One region of the Pantoea phytostimulans genome, then DNA from elsewhere that is predicted to be linked to it. Evidence: predicted binding sites of a transcription regulator. Region 1 holds the regulator's gene; the other holds the start of a gene.
What was found. The regulator Fur, encoded in region 1, represses iron uptake genes when iron is present. The targets are predictions, from matches to a motif close to ATAATAATGAGAACNACTATCAA.

Region 1 (5,519 bases):
GGATGGCTACGACGTTAACGTTGATAAAACGGGCGATGGCGAAAACGCGACGGAGTCTCTGGCACGCCGCTATATCGGTGCGATTGGCGGTTCTGAAAACCTGACAGCTATCGATGCGTGTATTACGCGTCTACGTTTAAATGTGAAAGATTCTGCACAAATCAATGAAGGTGTGGCTAAACGTCTTGGCGCATCGGGCGTGATTCGTCTGAATAAGCAAAGCGTACAAATCATTGTAGGGACGCAAGCTGAAAGCATTGCTTCTGCGATGAAACGCGTGCTGACCAAAGGTCCGGTGGCTGCCGCAGCGAGTAATAGTAGCGCGCCAGCGGCGACAGAGACTAAGCCGCAAGCCGTATTGAACAGCGATAAAAAAGTCATTGCCACACTGGTCTCACCAGTCAGCGGTGAGGTTGTGGCTCTGGATGCAGTGCCGGATGAAGCTTTCGCTAGCAAAGCCGTTGGCGAAGGTTTAGCGATCAAGCCTACCGATAAGCGGGTGGTTGCGCCGATTGCGGGAACCATTGTGAAGATCTTCACCACCAATCATGCGTTCTGCCTTGAAACGGATAATGGCGTTGAAATCGTGGTGCATATGGGCCTGGACACCGTGGCATTAGGTGGTAAAGGTTTCACACGCTTAGTCGAAGAGGGCGCAACGGTCGTTGCTGGCCAGCCGGTGCTGGAAATGGATCTTGAATTCCTTAATGCCAATGCACGATCCATGATCAGTCCTGTTGTGGTAAGCAACAGTGATGATTTTGGCGGTTTGAATCTGTTAGCAAGCGGACAGGTGATTGCCGGCGAAACCCGACTGTATGAAGTAATAGGTTAATTACTCCGCGACACAACCCCAAAGGCAGGAAGCGATTCCTGCCTTTTTGTTTTAAACGCTTAACAAACGGTTGTTTCCCTACGACGCTTTGTGGATCATACTCCGATACTTCGTGGTACAAATCACCCGCTATTCGTATTGAGGATTTTTGTAATGAGTGAGGCTGAAGCCCGCCCAACTAACTTTATTCGTCAAATCATTGACGAAGATTTGGCGAGCGGCAAGCACAGCAGCGTGCATACCCGTTTTCCGCCAGAGCCTAATGGTTATCTGCATATTGGTCATGCAAAATCGATTTGTCTGAACTTCGGTATTGCTCAAGATTACCAGGGTCAATGCAACCTGCGTTTCGACGACACCAATCCGGTCAAAGAGGATGTGGAGTTCGTTGAATCCATCATGCGTGATGTGCAATGGCTGGGCTTTGAGTGGAGTGGCGAAGTTTGTTATTCCTCAAACTATTTTGATCAGCTTTATCACTATGCGGTCGAACTCATCAATAAAGGCCTGGCCTATGTGGATGAACTCACGCCTGAAGAGATTCGTGAGTACCGTGGCACCTTAACGGCGCCGGGTAAAAACAGTCCTTACCGCGATCGTACCCCAGAAGAGAACCTGGCACTGTTTGAAAAAATGCGTGCGGGTGGATTTGAGGAAGGTAAAGCCTGCCTGCGCGCTAAAATCGATATGGCATCTAACTTCATTGTGATGCGCGATCCTGTGCTGTATCGCATTAAGTTTGCTGAACATCATCAGACGGGCAATAAGTGGTGCATCTATCCGATGTATGACTTTACCCACTGCATTTCCGATGCGCTGGAAGGCATTACCCATTCGCTGTGTACGCTGGAATTCCAGGATAACCGTCGTTTGTATGACTGGGTTTTGGATAACATTACTATTCCAGTTCATCCACGTCAGTACGAGTTTTCACGTCTGAATCTGGAATATGCAGTGATGTCGAAGCGTAAGCTGACGCAATTAGTCAGTGAAAAGCATGTAGAAGGCTGGGACGATCCGCGCATGCTGACCGTTTCAGGCCTGCGTCGTCGCGGTTACACGGCGGGCTCTATTCGTGAGTTCTGCCGTCGTATTGGCGTGACCAAACAAGACAATATCGTTGAGATGGCTTCGCTGGAATCGTGTATTCGTGACGATCTGAATGAAAATGCACCTCGTGCTATGGCGGTGTTGGATCCTTTAAAAGTGGTGATTGAGAATTTGCCTGCGGGCCATAACGAAATTATCACTATGCCAAATCATCCAAACAAGCCAGAAATGGGCACGCGCGAAGCTCCGTTTAGCCGTGAAATTTGGATCGATCGTGCTGACTTCCGAGAAGAGGCGAACAAGCAGTACAAGCGTTTGGTGCTGGGTAAAGAAGTACGCCTGCGTAATGCTTATGTGATTCGCGCTGAGCGTGTAGCAAAGGATGAAGACGGCAATATCACTTGCATTTATTGCACGTGCGATGTGGACACGTTAAGTAAAGATCCTGCTGATGGCCGCAAAGTTAAAGGCGTGATTCATTGGGTTTCTGCTGAGCATGCGCTACCTGCCGAATTCCGACTTTACGACCGTTTGTTCAGCGTACCGAATCCTGGTGCGGCAGAAGATTTTCTTGCTGCCATCAACCCAAATTCGTTGGAAATAAAACACGGTTTTGTCGAACCTGGCCTACGAAATGCTGAAGTGACCTCACCTTATCAGTTTGAGCGTGAAGGATATTTCTGTGCTGACAGCGTGTATTCAACGCCTTCACAACTAGTGTTTAACCGCACTGTGGGATTGCGTGATACCTGGGCAAAAATCGGCGATTAAAAATTTCGATTACCGACACGATAAAAAAACAAAAGGGCGATTAATCGCCCTTTTTTATTACTGCGATTCCTGTCAATACAACCAGATATGCTGCTTTACATCAAATTGACCCTGCAAGCATATCTGGGAGAAATCTTAGTTTAGTAAAATTAATCAATTACAAGGTGTGAATTGCTTTTTTTCAGGTAGGCTAAGCGCTCTCAAGCGTTGCTATGCGGGTTAAAAAAGGAAAAAAAATGACCGTTCTCGCCCAGGAAGCTAAACACAGTGTCGTGGTATTACATCAGCTAATTGAACGTATTTTCAATAACACAGCGACCGCGGATGATAGCTTTCATCTTCTGCTTTCGCACTTTCATCCCGACTTTTGTATGGTGACGCCGCAGGGAAGGCAACTGAATTTGAACGAAACTGAAGCGCTTTTTCTTCAGCTGCAAGGACAGCGTGAAGGGATGCGTATTGCGACCAGTGAGCATGTGGTGATTTCTGAGCAAGAAAATGAAGTCATCATTCAATATCGTGAATTGCAAATGATGAACGGTCAAAATCAGAGCCGCATTTCACTGGCGATTTTAGATTGCAGCACCTCGATTCCGCGTTGGCGCTACTTGCAGGAAACGCTCGTTGCCTGAGATTCAGACGCAAAAAAAGCCGGTTATAAACCGGCTTTTTCATATCAGTGCAGAGCAACTTACTTGTCGTGAAGCGTTTCGTCTTCGCGACAATCACCCAGTGAGCAGTGACCGTAAAGATACAAGCTATGGTTGGATAATTTGATGCCATGGCGGGTAGCGATTTCATGCTGGCGCGTTTCAATCGACTCATCGCTGAACTCAATCACTTTGCCGCAATCCAGGCAAATCAGGTGATCGTGGTGATGCTGTTGCGTCAACTCAAAAACAGACTTGCCGCCTTCAAAGTTATGACGGGTTACAATGCCAGCATCATCAAACTGGTTTAATACGCGATAAACCGTTGCCAGACCAATCTCTTCGCCCATATCAATCAGGCGTTTGTATAAATCTTCCGCGCTGACGTGATGGCATTCAGGTTCCTGAAGCACTTCCAGAATTTTAAGTCTGGGCAGCGTGACTTTCAGGCCAGCCTTCTTTAATGCGGTATTGTTGTCAGTCATGCGGATTTTGTCCTGTTACTTTAATCACTTTTGTGGCGCTTGGCCTTGAATGTCGATCTACACCCATTCTCATTTGCGTCTCATTATAGAACCGAAGCAACGAAATGAAAACCGAGTGAAATGCTGGAAATCACCATTAGCTGTGAGGAATTTACCGAGCCGGGGAGGATTTCTACAGAGGTCTGTTAACATTTCGTTCAGCCTCATCTCATATCCAGAGAAATAAGCGGATGACCGATAGGGGTATTCTACAGATTAAACGAAGAAAGTTAAAAAAATGTGGCTATTATTTCTATAGGAATTTCCACTGATTCGATGTGAGCCAGCGCCCACATCGAATCAGTAAGCATTAAGCTTCGATAATCTCTTTGAGCTGTAGCTCATCAAAAATCTGCTTAACCCATTTTTCAACGCGTTCGTTGGTCAATTCTGGCTGGCGATCTTCATCAATCGCTAAACCCAAGAAGTTTTTATCATCGGCCAAGCCTTTGGAGGCTTCAAAGTGATAGCCTTCAGTCGGCCAGTGTCCAACAATCACTGCGCCATTAGGTTCGATAATGTCACGAATGGTGCCCATCGCGTCACAGAAATACTCTGCGTAATCTTCCTGATCGCCACAACCAAACAACGCGACTAATTTGCCGTTGAAGTCGATCTCTTCCAGCGTTGGGAAGAAATCATCCCAGTCGCACTGCGCTTCGCCGTAATACCAGGTTGGGATGCCCAGCAGCAAGATATCAAACGCTGCCAGATCTTCTTTGGTGCTTTTCGCGATGTCATGCACTTCCGCAACGTCTTTACCCAGCTGTTTCTGGATCATTTTTGCAATGTTTTCGGTGTTGCCGGTATCGCTGCCAAAGAAGATGCCTACGAGTGCCATGGGTAAAATAACCTCTTAAATCCTGATGATGAGATGTGTGCTAAAACAGCACATTTCTGCGAATAATAGCAGACGTGACAAAAGCGCGGAACTTGTAAAGCCGTGACATTTGTTTTTGCGTGCGTTTTGCTCGTGTCAGTCTAGTTTGAGTTGTTGCAGCAACATTTGTTCAATCAATTCGCTGCGACTGAGATTGCGCTGTTCCGCCAGCGTATTAAGTGCTTCAACGGCTTCACTGTTCATTTTAAGCTCGACACGGCGTAACCCGCGCCCTTTGTCACGTTTCAGTTGATTGCGTTTATTTATACGCAGCTGTTCATCGCGCGAAAGCGGACTGGTTTTAGGGCGACCGGGACGACGCTCCTCAGCAAACAGATCAAGCGTGGTGCGGTCAGTGTGTTCTTTTGCCATGGCTTAGTGAAACTGAATGGGCGCGAGCGGCGTTTACGCTGCGCAGATTATAAATTATTGGCCCTTACCGCGGCAGAAATAGCCGTCGGCAAATTTTTAGCGCGCCATCATACTCCACGCTAACCGCGTACGCCAATCCTAAACTTTCACCGCCAGGTAATTGCTTTTAAAGCGCAAAAAACCGACGAACACTGCGTAAAACGGCATCAGGTTTCTCAGCATGCACCCAATGTCCCGCTCCGCTAATCACATGTGCATGAGCTGCCGGGAACTGTTTCAGTAAAGCATCGCGATACTGATTATCCAGATAGGCAGAATCACCGCCGCGAATGAATAACGCAGGATGTGGCCAAGCCGGAATATCTTTCCAACCAGAAATGGTCGCGTAATTGTCCCACAGTACCGGCACGTTAAAACGCCATTCTCCATCCTGAAAA
Region 2 (5,519 bases), 760 kb from region 1:
TATGGGTTAGCCGCTTTCGGTACGCTACTGACGGTGTTAACGCTGTTGAGATTACCGGCGTTATCTCCGCCGCCTCAGCCGCGAGAACATCCGCTTAAAGCCTTAGCCACCGGCGTGCAATTTCTGTTTGCCAGCCCGATTGTCGGCATGGTTGCGCTGATTGGGGCGTTGGTCACGTTAGCCAGCGCGGTACGGGTGCTTTATCCATCGTTGGCACCGCATTGGCAGGTTGACCTTGATCAGCTCGGGCTGATGTATGCCGCCGTGCCGCTCGGCGCTGCCGTAGGCGCGCTAACCAGCGGGCGACTGACCCATTCGTCGCGTCCGGGTCTCTTAGTATTAGCCAGCGCGATTGCAGCCTTTATCGCCCTCGGCTTGTTTAGCCTGATGCCACGCTTTGAATTGGGGTTGGTTTGTTTGGTGGCGTTTGGCTACTTCAGCGCGATCAACAGCCTGGTACAGTACGCGATGATCCAAACCTTGACGCCGGATGCGCTGTTAGGTCGCATTAATAGCTTGTGGACGGCGCAGAACGTCACAGGCGATGCAATAGGCGCTGCCATCCTTGGTTCAATGGGTTCTTTGCTGCTGCCGCAACAGGCGGCAAGCCTGTTTGGTTTTGCTGCCGCGCTGTTGGGTGTGCTGATGTGGTTGGTAATGGGACAGTTGCGACGTTATCAACCGCCAGCGCCAAAGCTGGCGGAACAAAGCTTATGATTTAACAAACAGCTGCTCAAGACGCGTCAGCAGGTTGCTGGCGCTGTAATAATCGAGGCGAAACGTGTCCAGACCTAGCGCATAGACCTGCTTTTTTTCTACCGCAGGCGTTTGCTTCAGGAACGGATTATTCATCACCGCATGGGCGGTTTTATCCTCGGCGGCAAACAGCATGTAACTGTTGCCGTTTAGGCCAGCCGCCAGGTTTTCACCCGATAACTGAATAATGTCTTTGCGCTGCCCCATGCTGTGCCCTTGCTGAATATTGACTGGCGGCGTCGCCAGCGTGAAACCCAACTGTTGCAGCAATTTGCCCTGCGCAGATTCAGCAGTCCACAGATTTACCGCGCGCCCATCTCCGTTCCACACCATGGCAGAAACAGGTTGTGGTGGCAGCGTTAATTTACTTTTCAGCGCGTTTTCATGATCGTCAAAAGCTTTGACGCGCGCCGCTGCCTGGGCTTCGTGCCCGGTCGCTTCACCCAAAACACCCACCAGCTGCTGCCAGCTTTTATCGTCATAATTCACCACCAACACCGGCGCGATGGCTGAAAGCTGATCAACCAGCTTGATGGCTGAATCATTGCCTGTTGCACTGACGACGATCAGATCAGGCGCTTCAGCGGCGATCGCTTCTGCACTGGGTTCGCCAATGTATAAACGTTTTACCCCGCGCTGTTTTGCGACATCGCCCCACTGACGAAAGAAACCTTGTGCATCAGCGAGTCGACTATTAGGTGCTGTCGCGCCGCTGGCGATCACTGGTGCATCAATCGCCAATAAAGAACCGGTGAGCGTGACGCTGGTGGAAACAATGCGCGTGGGCGCCTGCTGCAAAGTAATACTGTTTTTGGCGCCCTGCACCGTGCGCGGCCAGCCATTTTCAGCGTGAGCAACGCCACTGAGAACCAGCATGCTGGCGAAAAAGAGGGCGATCATCGCCCAAAAATCCCGTTTATACATAAGATCCAATCCACCTTTAGCTGTGACAAAAACCCTGCTCAATATGCTGATTTAGCATGAAAACGCAGTCGAAACCCCGCGAATTTATTGACACTCCAAACTAATCAACGTAGCTTACAGAGCCACAATACAAATGATAATCATTATTAATTATCTTATCATTTATAGGTGAAAATTATGGTGGAAACGTTGACGTTTGAAAATCCCTTGTTGCAGGATTTCTCGGCGCTGTGCCGTGGCTTTCTGTTTACTTCCCCGTGGCGCAGTCTGACAACCCAAGGCTGTTTCACTACCATTACCACGCCGGTAAAAGATGGCGCGGCGTTGGGCGGGGATTTTCAACAACAATTGCAGCAGCACTTTGCATCTGCAAGAAAACAGGGCATTGCGAATCCGATTCTGGTGGGCGCAATCCCGTTTGACGTCAATCAGCCTTCTGCGCTGTTTATTCCTGAGTCTTATCAAACCTTCAATCGTGCAGATTTAAACGTGCCGCAAACGGCGCCCGAAGAGACGTTGCCGCATGTGCGCCGTCGTACTGCGGTGCCAGATCACGACGCTTTTACTTCGATGGTGGCGCAAGCTGTTGCGGCAACGCAGCGCGGCGATCTGGATAAAGTGGTGCTGTCGCGCTTGATGGATATCGCTACCGAACAGCCCGTTGATACGGCGGCGTTGATGCAACGTATTGTCGCGCAAAACCCTAACAGCTATCACTTCCACCTGCCGCTGCCGGAAGGCGGCGCGTTGGTCGGCGCGAGCCCGGAATTGATGCTGCGTAAACAGGGCCGCGATTTCAGCTCTTGTCCGCTGGCGGGTTCTGCCCGCCGTGAGAATGATAGCCAACGCGACCGCGCCGCCGGCGAAACCTTGATGAACTCTGATAAAGATCGTCATGAACACAAGTTAGTGACCGATGCGATGCGCGAAACGCTGCAACCGCGTAGCCGTTTGCTTTCAGTGCCCACTGTTCCCTCATTAATCACCACATCGACCTTATGGCACCTTGCCACGCAGATTGATGGCGAAGTGCTGGATGAGCAGGAAAATGCGTTGTCGCTGGCGTGCCTGCTGCATCCAACCCCGGCGTTAAGTGGCTTCCCGCACCAGCGCGCTCAGCGCCTGATTCAGGCATTGGAGCCGTTCGAACGCCAGCTGTTTGGCGGTATCGTCGGTTGGTGTGACGATCAAGGCAACGGTGAGTGGGTTGTCACGATTCGTTGCGGCACGGTTAAAGGTGCACGCGTTCAACTTTTTGCTGGCGCAGGTATTGTTGCCGATTCACAACCTGAATCAGAATGGCGTGAAACTGGCGTTAAACTCGATACCATGCTTCGCGCATTTGGACTGCAATAAAGGGTATTCCATGACAATTTCATACAGCCGCTGGCCTGAAGATCTCGCCGCGCGCTACCGCGAAAAAGGTTACTGGCTTGATGTGCCGATGACCGACATTCTGGCACGACATAAAAACAGCGATGCCGTGGCAGTCATTGATGGCGATCGTCAGTTCAGCTATCGTCAGCTCGCTGAACTCAGCGATAACCTGGCTGCTGCGCTGCAAAGACGCGGCCTGAAAAATGGTGATACTGCGCTGGTTCAACTCGGCAACGTGGCGGAGTTTTACCTGACACTGTTTGCCCTGTTTAAAATTGGCGTTGCGCCCGTGAATGCGCTGTTCAGTCATCAACGCACCGAACTCAGCGCCTATGCGAGTCAGATCGAACCGAAACTGTTGATCGCCGATCGCAGCCACGCGCTGTTCGCTGATGACCGCTTTATTGAACAGCTTTGCCGTGAACACGCTTCACTGCAACAGGTTATTCTGCGCAACGATAATCAACCGGAAAATACCCTGGAATCCTTGCTGGCAGAAGCGGCAGGTGAATTCAACGCGACGCCAACTGCAGGCGATGAAGTGGCATTTTTCCAGCTCTCCGGCGGCAGTACCGGTACGCCAAAACTGATTCCGCGCACCCATAACGACTACTATTACAGCATCCGCGACAGCAATGTGATTTGCCACGTTACGGCAGAAACGCGTTATCTGATCGCCCTGCCCGCTGCACATAATTTCCCAATGAGTTCGCCGGGCGCGCTTGGCGTATTTGACGCAGGCGGGCAAGTGATTTTAGCGGCCGACCCTAGCGCGACGCTCTGCTTCCCCTTGATCGAAAAGCATCACATTACTGACACCGGATTAGTGCCGCCCGCGGTGAGTCTGTGGTTACAGGCCATCCAGGAATGGGGAACCAACAAGTCGTTGGCATCTCTGCAACGCATTCAGGTTGGTGGTGCCAAGCTAGGCGAAACCTTAGCCGCGCGCATTCAGTCTGAGATTGGCTGCAAGCTGCAACAGGTGTTTGGCATGGCCGAAGGCTTAGTCAACTACACCCGACTGGACGATGATGAGAAAACCATTCTCACCACTCAAGGCCGCCCGATCTCTCCTGATGATGAAGTCTGGGTGGCTGATGAGAACGGTAATCCGCTGCCCGTTGGCGCAGTTGGCCGCCTGATGACGCGTGGCCCTTATACCTTCCGCGGCTACTACAACAGCCCGGAACACAATGCCGCCAGCTTTGATGAAAATGGATTTTATTGCTCCGGCGATCTGATCGAAATGACGCCAGACGGCAACATTATTGTGCAGGGGCGTGAAAAAGATCAGATCAACCGTGGCGGCGAAAAAATCGCGGCGGAAGAGATAGAGAACTTGCTGCAACGCCATCCAGATGTGATCCATGCGGCATTGGTTTCAATGAACGATGAGCTGATGGGCGAGAAAAGCTGTGCCTTTATTGTCGCCAGCCAACCGATCAAACCGGTGGTGCTGCGTCGCCACCTGCGTGAGCTGGGCGTTGCCGAATTTAAACTGCCCGATCGTATTACCTGCGTAGATGCCCTGCCGCTGACCCCCGTCGGCAAGGTGGACAAAAAACGTCTGCGCCAACAACTTGCTGATCAACAAGCGCAAGCCTGATTTGTTCTGGAGATTTTAATGGCTATTCCAAAATTGACCTCATATTCGCTGCCAACTGCCACCGAGTTGCCAAACAACAAAGTGAAATGGACGCTGGAGCCTCAGCGCGCAGCTTTACTGATTCACGATATGCAGGCCTATTTCCTTAACTTCTGGGGCGAAAACAGCCCGCTCGTCAATCAAGTGGTCGAGAACATCGCCCGACTGCGCCGCTACTGTAAAGCTCAGGGTATTCCGGTGTTTTATACCGCACAGCCCAACGAACAAAGCGATGAAGATCGCGCCCTGCTCAATGATATGTGGGGACCGGGACTGAACAAGCATCCCGATCAGCAGAAAATCGTTGAGGCGCTAGCCCCGGATGCAGATGACCATGTGCTGACGAAGTGGCGTTACAGCGCTTTTCATCGTTCGCCACTGGAAGCAACGCTGAAAGAGATGGGCCGCGATCAGTTGATCATCACGGGTGTCTACGCGCACATTGGCTGCCTGACGACCGCAACGGATGCCTTTATGCGTAATATTCAGCCCTTTATGGTGGCGGATGCGCTGGCAGATTTTACCCGCGACGAACACATGATGGCGCTGACTTATACAGCAGGCCGCAGCGGAAAAGTGGTAATGACCGCCGACCTAATGCCCTTGCCGCTCAGTAAAGATGATCTGCGTGCGCTGATCCTGCCGCTGCTGGAAGATGATGACGTGCCAGAAGATGACGAAAACCTGATCGATTACGGTCTGGATTCAGTGCGCGTAATGTCGCTGGCGGCACGCTGGCGTCAGGTTCATAGCGATATTGATTTCGTCAGCCTGGCAAAAAATCCGAGCATAGATGGCTGGTGGGCGCTGCTTTCAC

Region 2: ACF2G4_RS16555 (isochorismate synthase) is a predicted target of Fur. The motif match lies at 1,808-1,830, and genes of this name have one in related genera.

The regions. Positions count from the first base shown of each region.
Region 1 is NZ_CP173698.1:313,425-318,943, forward strand. It holds gene nagE (N-acetylglucosamine-specific PTS transporter subunit IIBC) at 1-835, shown strand, start outside; gene glnS (glutamine--tRNA ligase) at 989-2,656, shown strand; gene ACF2G4_RS01500 (hypothetical protein) at 2,893-3,288, shown strand; gene fur (ferric iron uptake transcriptional regulator) at 3,348-3,791, opposite strand; gene fldA (flavodoxin FldA) at 4,141-4,671, opposite strand; gene ybfE (LexA regulated protein) at 4,807-5,082, opposite strand; gene ybfF (esterase) at 5,249-5,519, opposite strand, start outside.
Region 2 is NZ_CP173698.1:3,542,947-3,548,465, reverse strand. It holds gene entS (enterobactin transporter EntS) at 1-717, shown strand, start outside; gene fepB (Fe2+-enterobactin ABC transporter substrate-binding protein) at 712-1,680, opposite strand; gene ACF2G4_RS16555 (isochorismate synthase) at 1,858-3,036, shown strand; gene ACF2G4_RS16550 ((2,3-dihydroxybenzoyl)adenylate synthase) at 3,047-4,663, shown strand; gene ACF2G4_RS16545 (isochorismatase family protein) at 4,682-5,519, shown strand, end outside.